Regions from separate parts of the Halomonas sp. G11 genome, predicted to be linked through region 2. Evidence: predicted binding sites of a transcription regulator. Region 2 holds the regulator's gene; each other region holds the start of a gene.
The links. Region 2 encodes sigma-54, which starts transcription at its own class of promoters, with help from an activator protein. Its sites were predicted from a motif close to TGGCACNNNNNTTGCTNT; they were not measured.
Positions count from the first base shown of each region.

Region 1: the regulator sigma-54 is predicted to act here: its motif matches at 2,625-2,642, upstream of speB (agmatinase).
Region 3: the regulator sigma-54 is predicted to act here: its motif matches at 3,642-3,659, upstream of glnA (glutamate--ammonia ligase).
Region 4: the regulator sigma-54 is predicted to act here: its motif matches at 3,072-3,089, upstream of ADS46_RS13395 (urease accessory protein UreD).

Region 1 covers NZ_LYXG01000001.1:261,529-266,736, forward strand. Annotated here, with positions in the region: gene ADS46_RS01130 (ABC transporter ATP-binding protein) at 1-963, opposite strand, end outside; gene ADS46_RS01135 (sigma-54 interaction domain-containing protein) at 1,075-2,493, opposite strand; gene speB (agmatinase) at 2,708-3,658, shown strand; gene ADS46_RS01145 (YjiH family protein) at 3,791-5,170, shown strand; gene ADS46_RS01150 (5-guanidino-2-oxopentanoate decarboxylase) at 5,181-5,208, shown strand, end outside.
Region 2 covers NZ_LYXG01000040.1:96,990-102,197, reverse strand. Annotated here, with positions in the region: gene pmbA (metalloprotease PmbA) at 1-297, shown strand, start outside; gene ADS46_RS14250 (HPr family phosphocarrier protein) at 319-588, opposite strand; gene rapZ (RNase adapter RapZ) at 652-1,533, opposite strand; gene ADS46_RS14240 (PTS sugar transporter subunit IIA) at 1,612-2,085, opposite strand; gene hpf (ribosome hibernation-promoting factor, HPF/YfiA family) at 2,090-2,398, opposite strand; gene ADS46_RS14230 (RNA polymerase factor sigma-54) at 2,485-3,906, opposite strand; gene lptB (LPS export ABC transporter ATP-binding protein) at 4,011-4,760, opposite strand; gene lptA (lipopolysaccharide transport periplasmic protein LptA) at 4,771-5,208, opposite strand, start outside.
Region 3 covers NZ_LYXG01000005.1:109,331-114,538, forward strand. Annotated here, with positions in the region: gene ntrC (nitrogen regulation protein NR(I)) at 1-155, opposite strand, end outside; gene glnL (nitrogen regulation protein NR(II)) at 152-1,210, opposite strand; gene ADS46_RS03420 (DUF4124 domain-containing protein) at 1,417-1,938, opposite strand; gene glnA (glutamate--ammonia ligase) at 2,019-3,425, opposite strand; gene ADS46_RS03430 (hypothetical protein) at 3,966-4,538, shown strand; gene ADS46_RS03435 (acyltransferase family protein) at 4,535-5,208, opposite strand, start outside.
Region 4 covers NZ_LYXG01000034.1:85,666-90,873, reverse strand. Annotated here, with positions in the region: gene ureC (urease subunit alpha) at 1-1,480, opposite strand, end outside; gene ADS46_RS13405 (urease subunit beta) at 1,477-1,797, opposite strand; gene ureA (urease subunit gamma) at 1,822-2,124, opposite strand; gene ADS46_RS13395 (urease accessory protein UreD) at 2,148-3,032, opposite strand; gene ADS46_RS13390 (metal ABC transporter solute-binding protein, Zn/Mn family) at 3,474-4,442, shown strand; gene ADS46_RS13385 (metal ABC transporter ATP-binding protein) at 4,466-5,208, shown strand, end outside.

The DNA.
Region 1 (5,208 bases), on a different contig from region 2:
ACCGCGCAGCCGGATCCGCAGGGTATGTTGGCCGACCGCCAGATGGGCGATGGTGTCGGCCCCCAGGTATTCGTCGCTGAGCACCTTTGCCGGTACGCCGGAGGCTGATGCAGGGCGTAGCTCGATATCTTCCGGGCGGATGCCCAACTGACCGTTGGCCGCTTCCAGTGGGGCAACCGGCATGTCGGATTCGCTATCAATCACAGCGCCGTGTTCGCCAGCCACCAGTGGAAGCAGGTTCATGGCAGGGCTGCCGATAAAGCTGGCGGCGAAGGCACTGGCCGGGCGGTTGTAAAGCTCGTCAGGGGTGCCGTCCTGCACGATCTTGCCGTGCTGCATCAGAATCACACGGTCCCCCATGCTCATGGCCTCGACCTGGTCATGGGTGACGTAGATCACCGTCATGTTCAGACGGCTTTGCAGTGCCTTGATTTCCCGGCGCATATCGCTGCGCAGCCGGGCATCCAGGTTGGATAGCGGCTCGTCCATCAGGCAGATGGGATGTTCGGAGATCACCGAGCGGGCCAGTGCCACCCGCTGGCGCTGGCCGCCGGAAAGCTGGGCGGGTTTGCGATTCAGATAGTCGGTGAGGTCAACGAGTTCGGCGACCTTGGCCAGCCGCTCGCGCTGCTCGGCTTTGGGTACCTTGCGGCTGCGCAGGCCAAACACGATGTTGTCGGCCACGCTCAAGTGCGGAAACAGCGCGTAGGACTGGAACACCATGCTCAGCCCGCGATCCCCAGGCGGCAGACGGGTGACGTCGCGATCGCCGATATAAATACGTCCGTCGCTGGCCTCTTCCAGGCCTGCGATCATGCGCAAGGTGGTCGATTTACCGCAGCCCGAGGGGCCGAGCAGAATGACAAATTGCCCGGGCGTGACATCGAAGGAGATACCGTCGACGGCGGGTGTCGCGTCCCAACGTTTGGTAACGCGTTCCAGGCGGATACGCGATTGCTCCATAACACTCATCACCGGCTGTTGGTTGTTATTGATCCAGCTTGTGTTGAAGGTGTTGCAGTTGCATGACACTTACATGGATGGTTTATGACAGCCGTTGTGTCAAGCAGAAGATCACTTGGCGACTTTAATGCCATAACGCTGGAGCCTGCGTACGACGCTGGATTGGCTGATGCCCAGCCGTTCGGCGATGGCGTAGGTGCTGGGCAGCGTGGTGCTTAATTCTTCAAAGGTTTCGCGCTCCAGCCGTGCGAGATACTGTTTGAGGGTTTCATGGGGCTCGATGGGTGACGTCTTGGAGGAAGTTGGTGCGTTTGCCAGATTCGTGGCGGGGTGTTCCGCTTGGGGATGAACGGTCGGCGTTTCGATTTGATCGGTGGGGCTTGAAAGCCAGGCTCTTTCCAGCCAGTTCTCCAGCTCGCGCACGTTGCCTGGCCACTCGCTGCCCATCAACGTCGACCATACCTGATTACCCAGGATTTTCTGCCGCCCGTAGCGCTGGTTCAGCCGGTTCAGGCAGGCCTCTACCAAGTCGGGGATATCCTCGCGGCGGTCGCGCAGCGGGGGCAGGGTGACGGGGATGACGTTAAGACGGTAGTAAAGGTCCAGTCGAAAGTGCCCGGCTTCGACCTGCTTGGCCAGGTCTTGATTGGTGGCGACGACCAAACGGAAATTCACCCGCCTTGGGCGGGTATCGCCCAAGCGAGTCAGGCTGCCATCCTGGATCACCTTGAGCAGTTTGGTCTGCATCAAAAGCGGCAGCTCGCCGATCTCATCCAGAAACAGCGTACCGCCTTCGGCCTGCTCCAATAGGCCCGCTTTGCCCTGCCGCGCGGCGCCGCTGAAAGCGCCTGGCTGGTAGCCGAACATCTCCGACTCGAAGAGGTTCTCGGGGATGGCTGAGCAGTTGACGTCGATAAAGGGGCCATCACAGCGCTGGCTCCAGCGGTGCAATTGTTTGGCGAAGGCGGTTTTCCCCACGCCGGACTCGCCCAGCATCAGCACATTGGCATCCGAGGGCGCCACGCGCTTGAGCAGCAGGGCAATTTCCCGCATGACGTTGCTTCTGACCTGGAGGTCATCCAGGGCGTCATCCAGCGCCTGTTCTTCGGCATCGGGGGCGGCATGGCTGCGCTTCAAGTGTTCGCTGAAGCGTTTTTGCAGCAGGGCGTATTCATCTTGCAGCAGTTGCAGGTCGGTAAGATCCCGGGAGCGGCTGATGACGCGCTCGAGCCTGCCCTCCACAAAGACGGGGTAGGCTTCAGCAATGACGCGTCGGCCTGTCCCGGTGACTTGCATAAGCTGCGCAGGTTGGCGCGTGCGCATCACTTCCAGCGTAATCGATGGCTTCAGTACCCCAGCGGCCTGTAGCTGTTGAACGCTGCTGGCAAGCAGTTCCTCCCGTGATAACCCATAAACCGCTTCGGCGCCCGGGCTGATATCCAGCACGCGGCCGTCGCCACCAACGATGAAGAAATGGTCGTTGGCTGTTTCCACGATGGTTTGCAGGACGCAGCTATCGATGTCGCTCACCGGGGGCTCCTTTGATGCGTTTCTGAATCGATAATGCATTCTTGAATCAAGTGGCCCTATTTTCAATGCATTTTTGCATCGAAAGAGCTTTTTAACGGCGCTCAATGGCGGCCTGTGCGCGAGATGGAAGTTGGCACGGTACCTGCAGTATTCAGCAGTAGTGAGCAGTAGTCAGGCCGGATATGGCGCAACCAACAACAAGCTGGAGATGAGTATGTCGGACTTTAATCAGCCGCTGGGCGGCAACAGCATGCCGCGCTTTGCCGGCCCCGCGACCATGATGCGCCTGCCCACGCAGGAAACGGCTCAGGGGTTGGACGCGGCCTTTATCGGCATTCCCATGGATATTGGCACCTCGAACCGCCCCGGCACACGCCTCGGGCCGCGCCAGATTCGCGATGAGTCGCGCATGCTGCGCCCCTATAACATGGCGACCCGCGCGGCGCCCTTCGAAAGCCTGCAGGTGGCGGACATTGGTGACGTCCCCATCAATACGTTTCACCTGCCGAAAAGCGTCGACATCATTACCGCGTTTTACGACGAGGTGCTCAAGCATGACTGTATTCCGCTGACCCTTGGCGGCGAACATACGCTGACGCTGCCGATACTGCGGTCCATTGCCAAGAAACATGGCCCGGTAGGGCTGATCCACGTCGATGCCCACGCCGATGTGAACGAGCACATGTTTGGCGAGCCGATTGCCCATGGCACGCCGTTTCGTCGTGCCCAGGAAGAGGGGCTGCTGGCCGCCAACAAGGTCGTGCAGATTGGCCTGCGGGGGACGGGATACGCGGCGGAAGATTTCGACTGGTGTCGAGATCAGGGCTTTCGTGTCGTTCAGGCGGAGGATTGCTGGTACCGCTCGCTGGCGCCGTTGATGAAGGAAGTGCGCGAGCAGATGGGCGATATCCCGGTGTACATCAGCTTTGATATTGACGCCCTGGACCCCTCGGTTGCCCCCGGTACGGGCACGGTGGAAATGGGCGGCCTGACGTCTTCCCAGGGCCTGGAAATCGTTCGTGGTGCGGCAGGCCTGAACATTATCGGCGGCGATCTGGTGGAAGTGTCGCCGCCCTATGACCCCAGCGGCAACACCGCGCTAATGGGGGCCACGTTGTTGTATGAAATGCTCTGCGTACTGCCGGGCGTGAAACGCGGCAGTTAATCAGATGATGGCATTACAAAGCGCCGGTGTAACAAGGCGCGATCCATAAATAGACAAGGTAAGAAGCGGTGCTGGCCACCGCTTCAGAAATCGCCAGCTCACCTCCAATAAACCTTCAATACAGGTGAACCCATGTCCTCGCATGTGCAGCTAGACGAGCCAAGCGCCGATGAGCCGATCCAACGGCGTCATCTCATCAAATTCTTAATTCCCTCCTTAATCGGGGTACTGTTGTTCTTGGTGCCCTTTCAAGTGGGCGACACCATTAACATCGGCATGGGCCTGATGGCCGATGGGCTGCAAACCCTGCTGGGAGCGGCCTTGCCTGCGATCGCCACGGTGGTCTTGTGCTTCTCGGTCGTGGCCACGCTTTACGCTAAACTGGTGAATCCTGCCTGGGCGAAATCGGGCGTGCTGAACGAAATGTTTCACGTCGGGCCGGTATGGTTGGGTATGCGCATCCTGGGCGCGCTCTTTGCCTTGATGACGTTTTTTCAGGTAGGCCCCGAATTCGTCACCGCATCGTTTACCGGTGGGGTGATGCTCAACGATCTGGCGCCGGTGCTGCTGACTTTCTTCTTCTTTGCCGCGCTGCTGCTGCCGTTTCTGGTGGAATTCGGCTTTATGGAGTTTATCGGCAGCCTGGTGCGCAAGCCGTTCCGGGTGATCTTCAATCTTCCGGGACGCAGCGCCATCGATGCCACCGCGTCGTGGATGGGGTCGGGTACCGTCGGTGTACTGATTACCACGCAACAGTATGAGCAGGGCTACTATAACGGCCGCGAAGCCTCGGTGATTGCCTCCAACTTTTCGGTGGTCTCGATTGCCTTTGCGCTGCTCGTGACCAGCTTCGTGGATATCAACCACCTGTTTGTGCAGTTTTATTTCACGGTGGTGGTTTCGGGGTTAATTGCTGCGGTGATCGTGCCGCGCTTGCCGCCGCTGTCCCGCAAAGCCAATGATTACTATGAGCCGGTAGGGTGCCAGATCAGCGAAAAACCCACCGCTAAAATAGGTCTGTTGCGCTACAGCCTGCTGCAAGCCACGCGCCGTGCCGCCGGTGCGCCGGGGCCCAGGGAACTGGCGAAGCTGGCGTTGCTTAACGTCATGGATATCTTCCTCGCACTGCTGCCCCTGGTGTTTGCCATCGGCACGGTCGCACTGATTCTGGCGGAATTTACCCCGCTGTTTACCTGGCTCTCCTACCCCATGGTCCCGGTGCTGGAGCTGCTGCGGATTCCCGAGGCAGAAGCGGCGGCACCTGCGACGCTGGTCGGCTTTGCCGATATGTTCCTGCCAGCGGTACTGGCGACCAATATCGAAAGCGAACTGACCCGCTTCGTGATTGCCTGCCTGTCGCTCACTCAGTTGATCTATATGTCGGAAATCGGCGCGCTGCTGCTCAAGTCGAAGATCCCTATCAAGCTCTGGGAACTGGCGGCGATCTTCCTGCTGCGTACCGCCATTACGCTGCCGATCATTGCCTTTATGGCCCACGCGTTTTTCTTCTAAGGGGCCTGCAATGAACGCTGACGCAACCAGCAATCAAT
Region 2 (5,208 bases):
ATTACCGCGCCGTTATCCAGCCCGGCCGCCCTGTTCGAGCAAATGGGCACAGGTGTCTGGGTGACCGAGCTGATGGGGCAGGGCATTAACGGTGTCACGGGCGACTATTCCCGCGGTGCAGCCGGTTTCTGGGTCGAAAACGGGGTGGTGCAATACCCTATCGAAGAGTTCACCATCGCGGGTAACCTGGAACGCATGTTCGGTGCGCTTACGGGCGTGGGTGATGACATCGACCGCCGCGGCAGTATCCATTCCGGTAGCTGGCTGATTGATGGCATGACCATCGCCGGCAACTAGCCGAGCGTTGCAGACTGGGTTTTATTTGTCTTCGTCAAAGCGGGCGTCGAACAGCGATTGAATGGCATCCAGGGCCTGTTCGGCGTCATCGCCTTCTGCTTTGATGCATAACTCCGTGCCACAGGGGGCTGCGAGCATCAGCAGCGCCATGATATTGGCGGCATCGGCTTCCTGGTGCTGTTTGTAAACGCGGACATTGGCGTCAAATTGCTGACTGCATTGTACAAGCTTTGTGGCGGCCCGCGCGTGAAGGCCGCGTTGGTTAGTGAGGGTAAGTCTACGTTCTGGCACCCTGGTTCCTTTTGGCTATGAGGGTCTTCGCGATAGATGATGGTCTGGTCAACGTGGCTCGAACTAAAGCGGTGCGTTGACCGTGTATTGCAAGCCCAGCTCGCGGTGGCGTAATTGTACTTCACCCATCAGATTGGCGATGCGTTGCGCCAGTTGTTCAGCGATGTAAACCGAGCGGTGCTGACCGCCGGTACAGCCAATCGCAACCGTCATGTAGCTGCGCTGGCTGTGCTGATAGGCTGGCAGCCAGCGTTCAAGCCAGGCCTCGATATCGCGGGTCATGTCATCGACCAGTGGGTAACTGGACAAAAACGCAATGATGTCAGCGTCGCGGCCAGTGGAGCCCCGTAACGCCGGATCCCAGTAGGGATTGGGCAGGCAGCGGACATCAAAGACAATATCCGCATCCAGCGGAACGCCGCGCTTATAGCCGAAGGACTCGAAAGTCAGCGTTAGCTGGTCACGCCGCTGATGGGCGACCTGATCAGTGATGCGGCGACGAAGGTCATGCACCGAAAGCCGGGTCGTGTCGATGGTCAAATCGGCCAGGTCGCGAATCTCGTGCAGCGTTTGCTCTTCTTTGTCGATGGCTTCTTCTAGCGTGAGGCTGCTGTTGCGGGTTAACGGGTGCCGTCTGCGAGTAGCTGAATAGCGTTCCAGCAAAATGCGTGCGTCGGTGGTGAGATACACGATCTGGCACTTGATGGTCCGCTGCCGAAGCTCTTTGAGCAGTTCGGGAAGTTTGGCAAGTGCGCCTGGCAGGTTGCGTGCGTCAATACTGACAGCCAAGTGGGTGCGATCGCCCTGATCGCGCAACTCCTCCACCAGGGAATCCAGCAGCATGGCGGGCAGGTTATCAATAGCGTAATAACCCAGATCTTCCAGCGCCTGTAAAGCTATCGATTTGCCTGACCCCGATCGGCCACTAATAATGACGAGTTGCATGAAGGCTCTCTTGCTTGCGGTCAAGCGACTTGGACAAGCGACCCGGGATTAGGACGGTCCATTAAGCGCCTCGCCTATTTAAAGGCTGGCAGCCTGTTCGCGTATCTTGGCGGAGATGAGGTCCAGCAATTCACGTTGACTACCCGACTTGCGTAGCTGCTGGCGCGTGTCGGCATCATTCATGATGGAGGCAACTTGGCCCAGCAGTGCCAGGTGCGTGTCGTCGGCTTCTTCTGGCACGAGCAGAACAAACACCAGGTCAACCGGGTCTCCGTCAATGGCGTCGAAGTCGACCGCTTCATTGAGTTTGAGAAAGCCGGCGATGGGCGAATCACAATGCGGACTTCGCGCATGGGGAATCGCCACGCCGTTACCAATCCCCGTACTGCCGAGGCGTTCACGGCCAATCAGACGGCTGAACACCTCCTGGCTGTCGAGGCTGGGAATGTTTTGGGCGATAAAGGTGCTGAAAAACTCCAGCACCCGTTTTTTGCTGCCCCCGGGCACATCGTAGAGAACGCGTTCCGGGGGGAGGATTGTGGCCAACGTCATTGAATTAACGCACACCTGCGCCCTGGGCGCGGGCTTGTGCTTTTTCCTTATGCTTAACGAGTTGTCGATCGATCTTGTCCGCCAGGGCGTCAATGGCGGCGTACATATCGTTATCAAGGGCCTCGGCATGCAAGTCAGCGCCTGCAGCGTGCAGCGTACAGGCGGCCTGTTGACGCTCTTTTTCGACCGAGAGCGTTACCTGTACGGTGGTGATGTTGTCGTAATGGCGCTCAACGCGTTCCAACTTTTCGTTGACATAGTCACGCAAGGCGTCAGTCAGTTCTACATGATGACCGGTGATATTGACTTGCATTGACGTACTCCTTATCCGTCGGACTGTTCTTCGATTGTAACCCTTTTTGGCGTTAAGCAAAGCCCTTGTAGTGAGTTTCCATTTGCCTAACGTAAGCGGCGGCGTTCGCTGGACGAAGGAATGCCCATGCCTTCGCGATATTTGGCGACCGTGCGTCGGGCCACGTGGATACCGGCTTCCTCCAGCAGGGTGACCAGACGGCTATCCGACAAGGGTTTGCCGGGGGGTTCTTCCTGGATCAGTTTTTTGAGGCGTGCGCGAATGGCCGTACTGGAGTGGCTGTCGCCGTCCTGGCTACTGATCTGGCTGGAAAAGAAGTATTTAAGTTCGAAAATGCCCCGCGGTGTATGGATGAACTTCTGGGTGGTGACACGAGAAATGGTCGATTCGTGCATCTCCACCGCATCGGCAATATCGGCCAGGATAAGCGGTTTCATGGCTTCTTCGCCGTGTTCGAGAAAGCCGATCTGGCGGGTAATGATTTCCCGCCCAACGCGTAGCAGGGTGTCGTTGCGGCTGGAGAGGCTTTTGATCAGCCAGCGGGCTTCCTGCAAGTGATCCTTGAGAAATTGGTTATCCTGGCTTTTGTCGGCGCGCTTGATCAGGCTGGCGTAGTCGGGTTGAATCCTGAGTTTGGGCAAGGCCTCGGGGTTGAGTTCGAGGTGCCAGCCTTCGTTATCGTGGTGAACCACCAGGTCGGGAATCACGTAACTATCGTCAGTGGCGCTGTAAACGCTGCCGGGGCGCGGGTCCAGGCTTCTGATCAGTTGGATGACGTCATCGAGCTGTGCATCGTCCAGACCGAGTCGCCGCTTGAGGAGGCGCTGATCGTTCTTGCCCAGGGCTTCCAGGAACTGGCGGACCAGCCGCCGGGCAGGCATCAGCAGCGGGGTGTCGTCGGGCAGGGCGGCGAGCTGAAGCATCAGGCATTCGCGAAGATCGCGGGCGAAGATGCCGGTGGGCTCGAACTGTTGCAGCCGCAGCAGAATGGTTTCGACCTCGCGCTGGCTGAGGCCTTCCACGCCCTGATCTCGCAGTCCTTCACGGATGTCGTTAAGGGGTTGGGTGAGATAGCCGTTAGCATCCAGCGCATCAATCAGGCTTTCGGCTACTAACTGTTCGCGTTGGCTCAAATCGGTCATGGCGAGTTGCCAGAGGAGATGGCCATGAAGGCTTTGCCCGGCTGCCTGGCGCTCGAAGTCAGGCCCGTCGCTGCTTGTGCTGCCGCTGCCAGCCGTATCCTGATAGGTATCTGACCAGTCGCTGTCGACGGACAGCTCCTTGGGAATGCTATCTGCCCACTCGCTTTCTTCCGGCTCGCTGGCGGCTTGTTCGCTTTCGCTGAACTCGTCTTCCTGCTCGAGCATGGGGTTGGCATCGAGCGCTTGCTGAATTTCCTGGCGTAAATCGAGCGTTGATAGCTGTAGCAGGGCAATCGCCTGCTGCAGCTGAGGTGTCATGGTGAGCTGGGTGCCGATCCGCAGTTGAAGAGAAGCTTTCATGACCATCTGAGAACCACTCGTTTATCGGAAAGCATCCACCCTAGTGCGAGTTGTGATCGGGTGCAAGTGCAATAAGTATGCCATTGGCAATAAATATGCCATTAAGGGCTTTAGAGACGAAAATCAGCACCTAGGTAAACGTCACGTACCTCCTGATTGTCAAGAATAGCGTCCGGCGAACCGCTGGCGATGATATGCCCGTCGCCAACGATGTAGGCCACGTCGCAGATATCCAGTGTTTCACGCACATTGTGGTCGGTAATCAAGACGCCAATGTCGCGGTCTTTCAAGGCGCGGATGATCGACTTGATGTCGCCCACGGAGATGGGGTCTACACCCGCGAAAGGTTCATCAAGCAGAATGAACGCAGGTTCGGTGGCGAGGGACCTTGCGATCTCGACGCGCCGCCGTTCGCCCCCGGAAAGGCTCATGCCCATATTGTCGCGGATATGGGTGATATGAAACTCTTCCAGGAGTGTTTCCAGGCGTGCTTCGCGTCCGGCGCGGTCCAGGTCGTTACGGGTTTGCAAAATGGCCATGATGTTGTCGGCGACGGAAAGCTTGCGGAAGATCGACGCCTCCTGGGGCAAATAGCCAATGCCTGCCTTGGCGCGCTCGTGCATGGGCGCTCGGGAAAGGTCGAGGTGATCAATCCCAACGCTGCCTGCATCTGCCTTGACCAGGCCGACAATCATGTAGAATGACGTGGTCTTGCCAGCGCCATTGGGGCCGAGCAGGCCGACGATGCTGCCCTGTGAGATATCCAGGTTGATGTCTTTCACCACGCGCCGGCGTTTGTAGCTTTTTGCCAAGTGACGGGCGTATAGCGTTCGTGTTGCGCTGTTGTCGGCAACGGCCATCTGGCTCTCCTTAACCTTCGGGTTGCAGCGTCATGCGAATGCGCTGCGACTCTTGATTGTCGACATCGGAACGCGCCTTGACGACCTCTTGGTCGATGAAATATTCCAGGCGTCCCCCGGTAAAGCGGTCGCCTTGCTGGATGATTTCCGCCTGATCAATCAACTCGACCCGGCGCTCGGCGACATGGTAGATCACCCGCCGACCCCAGCCTTCCATCGGGCCATCCTGATCCTCGGGCTGGCGCCGCAGATAGGCCCGTTCGCCCAGCGCTGTGGCCCGGGAGAGCTCGCCTTCCTCGTTACGCTGGATTTCCACTTCGTCGCCTCTTATCAGCATGTTGCCTTGGCGAATTTCGACGTCGCCGGTGTAGACCGCTGTACCGGCGCGCTGATCCAGGTCGAGCTGGTCGGCGACGACTTCAACCGGCTGCTGGTGGTTATCCGCCGT
Region 3 (5,208 bases), on a different contig from region 2:
CTCTCAAGCAAGCGGGAAAGGGCCGTGTCGGCACGCTCGATACATTCAACCTCGAGGTCGGGTTGCGCCAGCGCACGTTCAAGTACCCAGCGAATCGCACGGTCATCGTCAACAATGACGACCCGCGCAACATCATTACGGGCAGGCTCTGTCATGACGCTTCTCCGGTGACATTAATAACCAAGGGAATCAATAAACGAAATTCGGTGCGCCCCGGGCGTGAGTCGCATTCGATCAGCCCTTGATGTTGGTGCAAAATTGATTGGGCGATCGACAGTCCCAGTCCGCTGCCTTCGGCACGGCCCGAGACCATCGGGTAAAACAGGGTTTCCTGCAGGGTGCCGGGAATGCCCGGACCGTTGTCGATAATGCCCACCTCGCTGACCAGACGATGACGCTCGGCCCCCAGCGTAAACTGGCGGCGCGCGCGCGTGCGCAGTACCAGGGTCGGCGTCGGCGTCTCGGCATCGCCCATGGCCTGAACCGCATTACGGGCCACGTTCAGTACCGCCTGGATCATCTGTGCTTCATCGCCGAACAGCTCCGGCAGGCTGGGATCGTAATCGCGCTGAATATCCACCCAGGGGTGCTCGGCGATCAGCAATGAACGCACGCGTTCGAGCACCTTGTGAATATTGACCGGCTCGTGCTTGACGATGTAGTTGGGCCCCAGCATGGAATCCACCATGTCCCGTAGCCGGTCCACTTCCTGGACGATGATATGGGTAAATTCACGCAACGCCGGGTTATCCAGGTCGCGCTCCAGCAACTGCGCCGCGCCGCGGATACCGCCCAGCGGGTTTTTGACTTCGTGAGCAAGGCCACGGGCCAGTACCTTGATGGTTTCCTGGCGGGTGGTGAGCGCTTCCTCGCGGGAAATCTGCATCAGCCGGTCGCGGGGCTCCACTTCCAGCAGCAGCTCCATGTCAGAGAGCGGTGTCACTGTATAGTCGACGGTGAGCGGATCGCTGTTCAGCGGCGTAATGCGCGCCTCGCGTTGGGTAAAGGGATGAAAGGCGTCGCGTGCCTTGGCCAGCACTTCGTCGATGCTTTCATCACCGCCCAGCATTCCGTCAAGGCTCATCCCCTTTACTCGGCTCAGACTCACGGCAAACAACGCCTCGGCGGCAGGGTTCATCCAGCGCACATTGAGGCGGCCGTCCAGCAGCAGCACCGCCGTGGTGAGGTGTTCAAGTAAACGCTGGTGCATGGTGGTGTCTTGCAAAGTCGCCTCGTCCATTATCTTGGGTCAACCTTCCGCTGGAAAGATGTAGAGAGAACTGCAAAAAGCGCGCCAAATGCGCCAGCGCGCTGATTTGCACGTCACTTGCGCCGTGTGGCGGTGCATGGCGAGCCGTTTTAGCGCAGACCATCGACGCTTCCAGCCATCGCATGCACCATAATGGCGCATTAGCGCTATTCTGCCACCACAATCGTCACCGCGGTTGTGCGGTGCTGCCGCCGCCCCTGGCTATCCAACAACTCAGCCTGAAGCCGATGCCGACCGGCGGGCAAGTTCGCCAGCCAGAACACATCGCTGTGCAGCGCCGACTGGCTGAGTTCGCCATTCACCCGCAGCTGCACCCGATGATCATCGCGTAACCGCGGCACAATACTGAGCATGACCGGCGTGGCGGCCCCCACCTCGGCACCAGCGCTTGGCGAGCGAATCTGGAAGCGGTCGTAAGGCATGAAGGGCTGGCCAGGGGCCGCAGGCGGTGCCTCGGGCGCCTTCGCGTACTCGCTTGGCAGCCCCGGCAGCGGCGCCAGCTCAAGCGCTTCGCCGCCTTCGCTCGGGGTGTCGGAAAAGGTGACATTGCCGTGTTCATCGACCACTCGATAGACGGTGGACGATGCAACCGTGATATCCCCCCATGCGACCAGCACCAGGCCCATGCCCCAGCCTTTTGCCTGCGCCACTAACGCCTTACGCGACATATGCCCCCCTTAACAAAAAAACCCCGCCGTGGCGGGGTTTAGGCTTATCTGCACCACATAGGTGAGATTAGCAGCTGTTCTTAGCAGCTATAGTACATATCAAACTCGACCGGGTGCGTGGTCATGCGAATACGCTCCACGTCTTCCATCTTGAGCTCGATGTAGGCATCGATCATTTCGTCGGTGAACACGCCGCCTTCGGTGAGGAAGGCACGGTCGGTGTCCAGCGCTTCCAGCGCCTGATCCAGGCTGCTCGCCACGGTCGGCACGGCCTTGCCTTCTTCCGGCGGCAGGTCGTACAGGTTCTTGTCCATGGCATCGCCAGGATGGATCTTGTTCTTGATGCCGTCGATACCGGCCATCAGCATGGCCGCAAAGGCCAGGTACGGGTTGGCCGTCGGGTCAGGGAAGCGGGTTTCAACACGCTTGCCTTTCGGGCTGGCGGTATACGGGATACGGATGGACGCCGAACGGTTACGGGCACTGTAGGCCAGCATGACCGGGGCCTCGAAACCAGGTACCAGACGCTTGTACGAGTTGGTCGAGGCGTTGGTAAAGGCATTCAGGGCACGGGCGTGCTTGATAATGCCGCCAATGTAGTACAGCGCCATTTCAGAAAGACCCGCGTACTCATCACCCGCGAACTGGTTGGCACCGTCTTTCCAGAACGACTGGTGAACGTGCATGCCCGAGCCGTTATCGCCTACCAGCGGCTTCGGCATGAAGGTGGCCGTTTTGCCATAGGCATGCGCTACGTTGTGGATAACGTACTTCATTTCCTGGACTTCGTCGGCTTTCTTCACCAGCGTGTTGAATTTCACGCCGATTTCGTTCTGACCGGCGTTGGACACCTCGTGGTGGTGAACTTCTACCGACTGACCGATCGCTTCCAGGGTGTTACACATGGCACCGCGGATATCGTGGAAGCTGTCGACCGGCGGAACCGGGAAGTAACCGCCCTTGACACGCGGGCGGTGACCCAGGTTGCCGCCTTCTACCTGGCTGTCCGTGGCCCATGCACCTTCTTCAGAGGTGATCTTGTACATGGCGCCCTGGATGTCGGATTTCCAGTGGACTTCGTCAAAGATGAAGAATTCGGGCTCAGGGCCGAAGAAAGCCGTGTCACCCAGACCGGTTGACTGCAGGTACGCCTCAGCGCGCTTGGCAATGGAGCGTGGGTCACGGTCATAGCCCTGCATGGTGGCCGGCTCGATGATGTCGCAGCGGAGCACCAGGGTGGCATCTTCGGTGAAGGGGTCAAGATAGGCAGTACCGTCTTCCGGACGCAGAATCATGTCGGATTCGTTGATGCCCTTCCAGCCGTTGATGGACGAACCATCGAACATCTGACCGTTTTCGAAAAACTCTTCGTCGACATCGCGGGCGGGCACGGTCACGTGCTGCTCTTTACCGCGGGTGTCGGTGAAACGCAGGTCTACCCACTTAACATCATGCTCTTCGATTAGCGCGAGAGTCTTGGCTGACATAGTGTCCTCCGGTATGAGCGTGGCTTAAAGCTAATGACAGTAAGCTACCAGTAAATGTTGTTCGACATGTCGCGTGCATCATGGCACGCCTGCCTTGCTTATTCACTCAACGTTTGTCCGTTGCAATCAACAGAACGTCTAGCGATAGAAACCGGCTAATGTTGTAGCACGCCGCAAGGCGAGTTGCCTATGACCTACATAGCCGCTGTCGTGGGTAATGCAGATTGCGTGCCACTTCTGCACCAATATGGCATAAATAAATAGCAACTTTTTGTTTTTAAATACTTTTTAAAATCAGTTTTGTGCCACTTCATGTTGCATTTCACGCGTGACTGCCAATACACGGCCCAACAAGGCTTCTCTATGCACCAATAAAGAACAAAAACACGGCTTTTTGCACAATCTTGGTGCGAACAACAATAAAGCCTGGCCCCCTCGCATAATTTGCTTGCGCGCCAAGCAGTAGATACTATATTAAACTTTTCAACACAATTAGTTACAATAAGCAAAAAACTACGTACATAGGCCGGAGGGCACCCCATGAAGTCGGTCTGCTTTATTGTTGACACCTGCGTAACGGGTGCCCAATTGCCTCGCCACCTTTACACCATTTACCAAGCCACTGCCGACATCCACACCATTTGCACGCTCAAGGTGACCAGCCAGAATGACGACCCCCGGCTAACGCAGATAGCGCAACGCTTCGACGCACAATGCGCCACCCTGCCAGGTACCGCGCTCGGGGCACGTCTTAACCATGCGGCGGCCGCCAGCCAGGCCGAATGGCTGGTATTTGCCCTGCACGCCACGGCCTTGCCGGTCACCCTATGGGCGGCGATGCTCCCCATGCTGGATAGCTACGCCGTGGATGCCGTCGTACTCGGCTCCAGTGAGCCCACCCTGCCCGCACGGCTGTTACAACGCTTTTTGGCCACGGCGCTACAATCGCCGCCCTACATAGCGGTCCGACGAACCTGGTTAGAGCGCCTGGGGGGATTCGACCCCGACCTCGACCGCAGCGCTCTACACGATTTCCTCCAGCGACTGCACGCCTGCCCGACCCGCATCCACACTCTGACCAGCAACGACACCGCCTCCCCAGGGGCCGCCTAGCGCACTGCCACATTCAATTGCTTGCCAAACATCATCGACCCGATTCGGGACGTATTGACCACTTTGCTTAGCACGATGCAGCCGGTCATGCTCACCAACGCAAGAATCACGGCGTACACCACGATGGGCAGCGATAACGGTGCGATGAGCAGATCGGTGGCGATGAAAAACATCGGATGCGCCAGATAGATACCAAACGAATACACATTGATCTGGCGGACCCAATTCGGCGCGGTATAGCCTTTCAGTTGACGCGTCGCGCAAAGGGTAAACAGCACAAAGAACGGAATGACCCAGACCTCTTTCGAGGTGAACTCCGGCAGGTGGGCAAGCGTTGCCACGCAAAGCCCCAGCACAAACAGGCCCAGGCAGGCCGGGTGAGCCAGGTACTTCATCCACATCGGTCGCTGAGCCTTGTCGCCATCAGGCGCCAGCGGGTAGTAACGCACGAGCACCAACGCCAGGAAAAACAGATACAGCCAGCCCAGCGGCGCCACCCAGAGCAGATACCCCGGCGGGTCGACGCCCTGCCAATACGCCGTTCCCCAGTAAGCCATGCTGATCAAGCAGGACAGCCAGAACCACGGCACCGGATTGACCCGCCAGAGACGCAAGCGGGTAAACAGCCAATAGCCCACATAAAACTGCATAGCAATGATCAGGAAGTAAC
Region 4 (5,208 bases), on a different contig from region 2:
TGAGCCGGGTCTGGCTGGCCGCGCGGCCCAGGGCACCAAACATGTAACGGTAATGCACCGGCTGTGGCGTGGGAATCGACGCATTGGGGTCGCCCATGGGGGCCGCCGCAATCATGCCGCCCTTGATGATCATCGCCGGTTTGGTACCGAAAAACGCCGGTTTCCAAAGCACCAGATCCGCCATTTTTCCGACTTCGATGGAGCCGACTTCGTGGGCGATACCGTGGGTGATGGCCGGGTTAATGGTGTATTTGGCGATATAGCGCTTGGCGCGGAAATTATCGGCGCCCAGGGCCTCGTCTTCCGGCAGCAGGCCGCGCTGAACCTTCATTTTATGCGCCGTTTGCCAGGTGCGGCAGACCACTTCACCGACCCGCCCCATGGCCTGGGAGTCCGAGGCGATCATCGAGATCACGCCCAGGTCGTGGAGAATATCCTCGGCGGCGATGGTTTCCCGGCGAATGCGTGAGTCGGCGAAGGCCACGTCTTCAGGGATATTGGGATCCAGGTGGTGGCACACCATCAGCATATCGAGGTGTTCGTCGATGGTGTTGACCGTATAGGGGCGCGTCGGGTTGGTGGACGACGGCAGCACATAGGGCTTGGCGCAGGCGGTGAGGATATCCGGCGCGTGACCACCCCCGGCCCCCTCGGTGTGGTAGGTGTGAATACAACGCTCGTTGAACGCCGCCAGGGTGTCTTCCACAAAGCCCGACTCGTTCAGGGTGTCGGTGTGGATGGCAACCTGCACATCATAAACATCCGCCACGTTAAGGCAGTTGTTGATCGAGGCGGGTGTCGTGCCCCAGTCCTCGTGCAGTTTGAGGCCCATGGCGCCTGCATTCAGCTGGGCTTCCAGCGACTCGGGCAGGCTGGCGTTACCCTTGCCCAGCAAGCCAATGTTCATGGGCATATCGTCCACCGCCTGGAGCATTTTGCCGATATGCCAGGCGCCAGGGGTGCAGGTGGTGGCGTTAGTGCCGGTAGCCGGTCCCGTGCCGCCGCCGAGCATGGTGGTAATGCCGCTCATAAGCGCTTCTTCTACCAGCTGCGGGCAAATGAAATGAATATGGGCATCCAGCGCCCCGGCGGTGAGAATCTTGCCTTCCCCGGAGATGATTTCGGTGCCGGGGCCAATCACGATCTCGACATCCGGCTGGGTATCCGGGTTACCGGCTTTGCCAATCGAGGCGATGCGGCCATTTTGAATGCCCACGTCGGCTTTGACGATGCCCCACCAGTCCAAGATCAGCGCATTGGTGATGACCGTATCCATCACCGTGTCGTCGGCGCGTTGGCTTTGGCCCATGCCGTCGCGGATAACCTTGCCGCCGCCGAATTTAACTTCATCGCCATAGTGGGTGGCGTCTTTTTCGACCTCGATCCATAGCTCGGTGTCGCCCAGCCGCACGCGGTCACCCACCGTGGGGCCGTACATATCGGCGTAGGCCTGCCGACTGATCTGGTTATCCGGTTTCATTGCTTACCTCCATCAAGCGCACCCATCACATCGCCGCGAAAACCGTAAATTTCCCGCTTGCCGACATACGGGATCAAGGTAACTTCGCGGGTCTGGCCGGGCTCGAAGCGAATCGCCGTGCCCGCCGCGACGTCCAGGCGATAGCCACGCGACTTGTCACGGTCAAACACCAGCGCCGGGTTGGTCTCGGCAAAATGATAGTGCGACCCCACCTGAATCGGCCGGTCACCGGTATTGGCCACCTCGACGCTGATACGTTCACGGCCGACGCACAGCTCGATATCGCCGTCTTTTAACTGATACTGTCCTGGAATCATTGGGCCGGGAATCATGGCGACCTCCTAATTAATGGGGGTGTGAACAGTGACCAGCTTGGTGCCGTCGGGGAAGGTGGCTTCCACCTGAACCTCGTCGACCATCTCGGCCACCCCTTCCATCACGTCGTCGCGGCTTAATATCTCGCGGCCGTAGCTCATCAGGTCGGCCACGCTGCGACCGTCACGGGCGCCTTCCATGATTTCAAAGCTGATCAGCGCAACCGCTTCGGGGTAGTTGAGCTTCAAACCGCGAGCTTTGCGGCGCTCGGCAAGCTGGGCGGCAGAGAACAGCAGCAGCTTGTCTTTGTCTCTCGGGGTTAATTCCATGGGGCGTCTCCGTTAGCGAGTTATTAGGTTAGCCAGATTCTCGGTGTATGCGCTTCACGCTCGATCCAAAGAGGGCGCAGCAGATGCCAGGCCTGCTCGCACAGCGCCCAGGCTTCGTTGCGTGAGTTGCCCAGATAGCGCAGCAACAATACGCCGTGACGCACCGTGACGGCCCAGCGAGGGTTGTCGGGCAGCGCTTCGCGCAGGGCCTCGATAGCCCCCGCCACATCGGCTATGCCCACTGCCCAGAGTGTAGCCTGTACCGTCGCACCCCCTTGCCCCCAGCGCCCGATAAAGCGCGGGTGCAAAGGGTCGAGAGGCTGACGCTCCAGCCACAGCGGCTTGCCGTCCAGGGTCAAACGAAAGTGCTGCTCAATACGTCCAGACACATAGGGCAGCTCGCTTGCCGGGCGGCCCAGCGCCATGACTTCCCAGCCCAGGCAGCGGGCACTGCCATGCAAATCAATCGAGGTGCGCTGCTCACCCCGCGAGCCGTCAAAGGCAATGGTTTCCTGGGGCAGCCACTCAAGGGTGGCTCCGTCGCCAACGCTCAACTGGGTATGCTGGGTCCAGGCGACGCCCTGACTGTCGGCTTTATAGAGTTTGTTGGCGGCAGGCGTCGTCAGCAGCGCCTGGGCGCCGTTTTCTACATGGGCCTGAATAGTCAGCGCATCACCGCTCACCAGCCCCCCCGGCGGGTGCAACAGGTAAACGTGGCAGGCCTCGCCCCGGCCTTCCGGGTAGAACGGCCGCTGTACCCGTAATGGCCCCGAGTGGCGCGCCTGCACCATGCGGGTGGCGCCGTCGCGGTGGGCAAAGCGCAATGCCAGCGAGGCTGCCCAGTGGCGCTGATCATCGAAACGATGGCCCGAGGCAACGGGCGGTTTGGCGATATCGCAAAGCATCATAGGTAGCTATCGCGTCCTTACAGTGACCTTTAACTAACAAATGCAATTTATGCGCCAAAATGGTGAAAAGTGATGGCATACCGAACTCACGGGGCTCCCAGTGGACAGTCGAGGTGGTCAGCAAGGGCTGTTTGCACCAATCAAGAACAGGCGAACCCTTTAAAGCACCAAAATGGCACGCCATGTGAATATCCCTTCTGCCACACTGAGGCGTCGCGACGGCCGAGGCACTGCCATGTCGACCCGTTCCAAGACCTTGAGATGTGGGGTACCTTGCACCGTCAGATGCTGCTTGATCAGCTCATTGCGGGGTGCTTGACATTGAATTCATTGCGCCACAAACTTAGCCAAGGCTATACTTATTACTTAAATGAAATAAACTTTCAATAAGAAACCCTGCGTTATCTACCATCCAACGCCTGTCGAGTCTGGAGCTTAATCATGGTCACAAGACATGCTGTGATGTTGTTGGGAACACTGCCTTTAAGTGCGTTGGCAACTGCTGATGAAGCACCTTTAAACGTGGTGGCAACGATTGGAATGATTGCCGATGTGGCGCAGGAAGTCGGTGGCGAATGCGTCAAGGTTGACGCCATGATGGGCCCAGGCGTCGACCCCCATCTGTATCAGGCAAGCGCTAGCGACGTGGCCTTGCTACGGAGTGCCGACCACATTCTCTATTCAGGCTACTCATTGGAAGGACAGCTGGGGAGTGTGCTGGAGAATTTCTCGGAACGAACACCCACCCTTGCCGTGGCGCCCGCTTCCATTGAGCCGGCGTCGTTGATCACCGCTCAGGATGTCTACGGGGTCGACCCTCACCTGTGGATGGATGTCTCTTTATGGGCCCAAACACTGCCCACCCTGAGCGATGCCTTCAAGGAAGCACGCCCTGAGTGCGCCACGACGATTGAAACCAATACCGAGCGTTATCAGGCTCAATTGCTAGCCCTGCATGAGTGGGTTAAAGAGAGCATTGCCAGCATCCCGGAAGAGCAGCGTATTCTCGTCACCGCCCACGATGCATTCAGCTATTTTGGCCGTGCCTATGACATTGAGGTGGAAGGGATTCAGGGGATCAGTACCGAAACCGAAACCGGGATCGCGGACATTCGCAGCATGGCGGATAGCGTTGTCGCTAATAACGTGCCCGCCATATTTGTCGAGAGCACGATCAATCCCCGCACCATTCAGGCCGTGATTGATGCCGCCAAGCAGCGCGACCATGAGGTCATGATCGGCGGCGAGCTTTACTCCGACGCCATGGGCGATGAAGGCACGGTGGATGGTACCTATATGGGCATGATTTACCGTAACACCCAGCATATTGTCGAGGCGCTAGGCGGTTCCTTGGCGCCGCTGCCAAAGGCGCTGGATGACTGGGCCAGCGAGTGGCAACTCGCTCAATAAGCATTCGACAAGGCAGTACACACATGGCGACATCCGACCCTGCTGAGACCGCACTGAGCGTTAAAAACCTGACGGTGAGCTACCATCACCAGCCCGTGCTGTGGGATATCGATCTGGATATTCCCGCCGGTGTCATGGCGGGCATTGTGGGCCCTAACGGGGCGGGCAAGAGCACCTTGATCAAAAGCCTGCTGGGGCTGGTACCGTCGTTGTCAGGCGAGGTGAGGGTGCATGGGCGGCCCTACGCCGCACAGCGTAAACGGGTGGGCTACGTGCCCCAGCGCTCAAGCGTTGACTGGGATTTTCCCACCACCGCACTGGATGTGGTCACCATGGGGCTTTACGGGCGTCTAGGCTGGCTCAAACGACCGGGTCGCAAAGAGCGGAACGAGGCGCAGGAAGCGCTGGAGATGGTCGGTATGAGCGCCTTCGGCGACCGCCAGATCAGCCAGCTTTCTGGTGGTCAACAGCAGCGCGTATTTCTGGCCCGTGCGCTGGTGCAGCAGGCCGATGTGTATTTTCTTGACGAACCCATGGCAGGGGTCGATGCCACCACCGAGCGGGCCATTATCGATATCCTGCGCCGCCTGCGCGATGCGGGCAAGACGCTGATTGTGGTACATCACGACCTGCAAACGGTTCGCACCTACTTTGATTGGCTGCTGCTGTTAAACGTGCGGGTCATCGCCAGCGGCAAGGCCGAGGAAGTATTCAGGATTGATAACCTGCGCCAGGCTTACGGCGGCCAGATTGCGCTACTTGACGA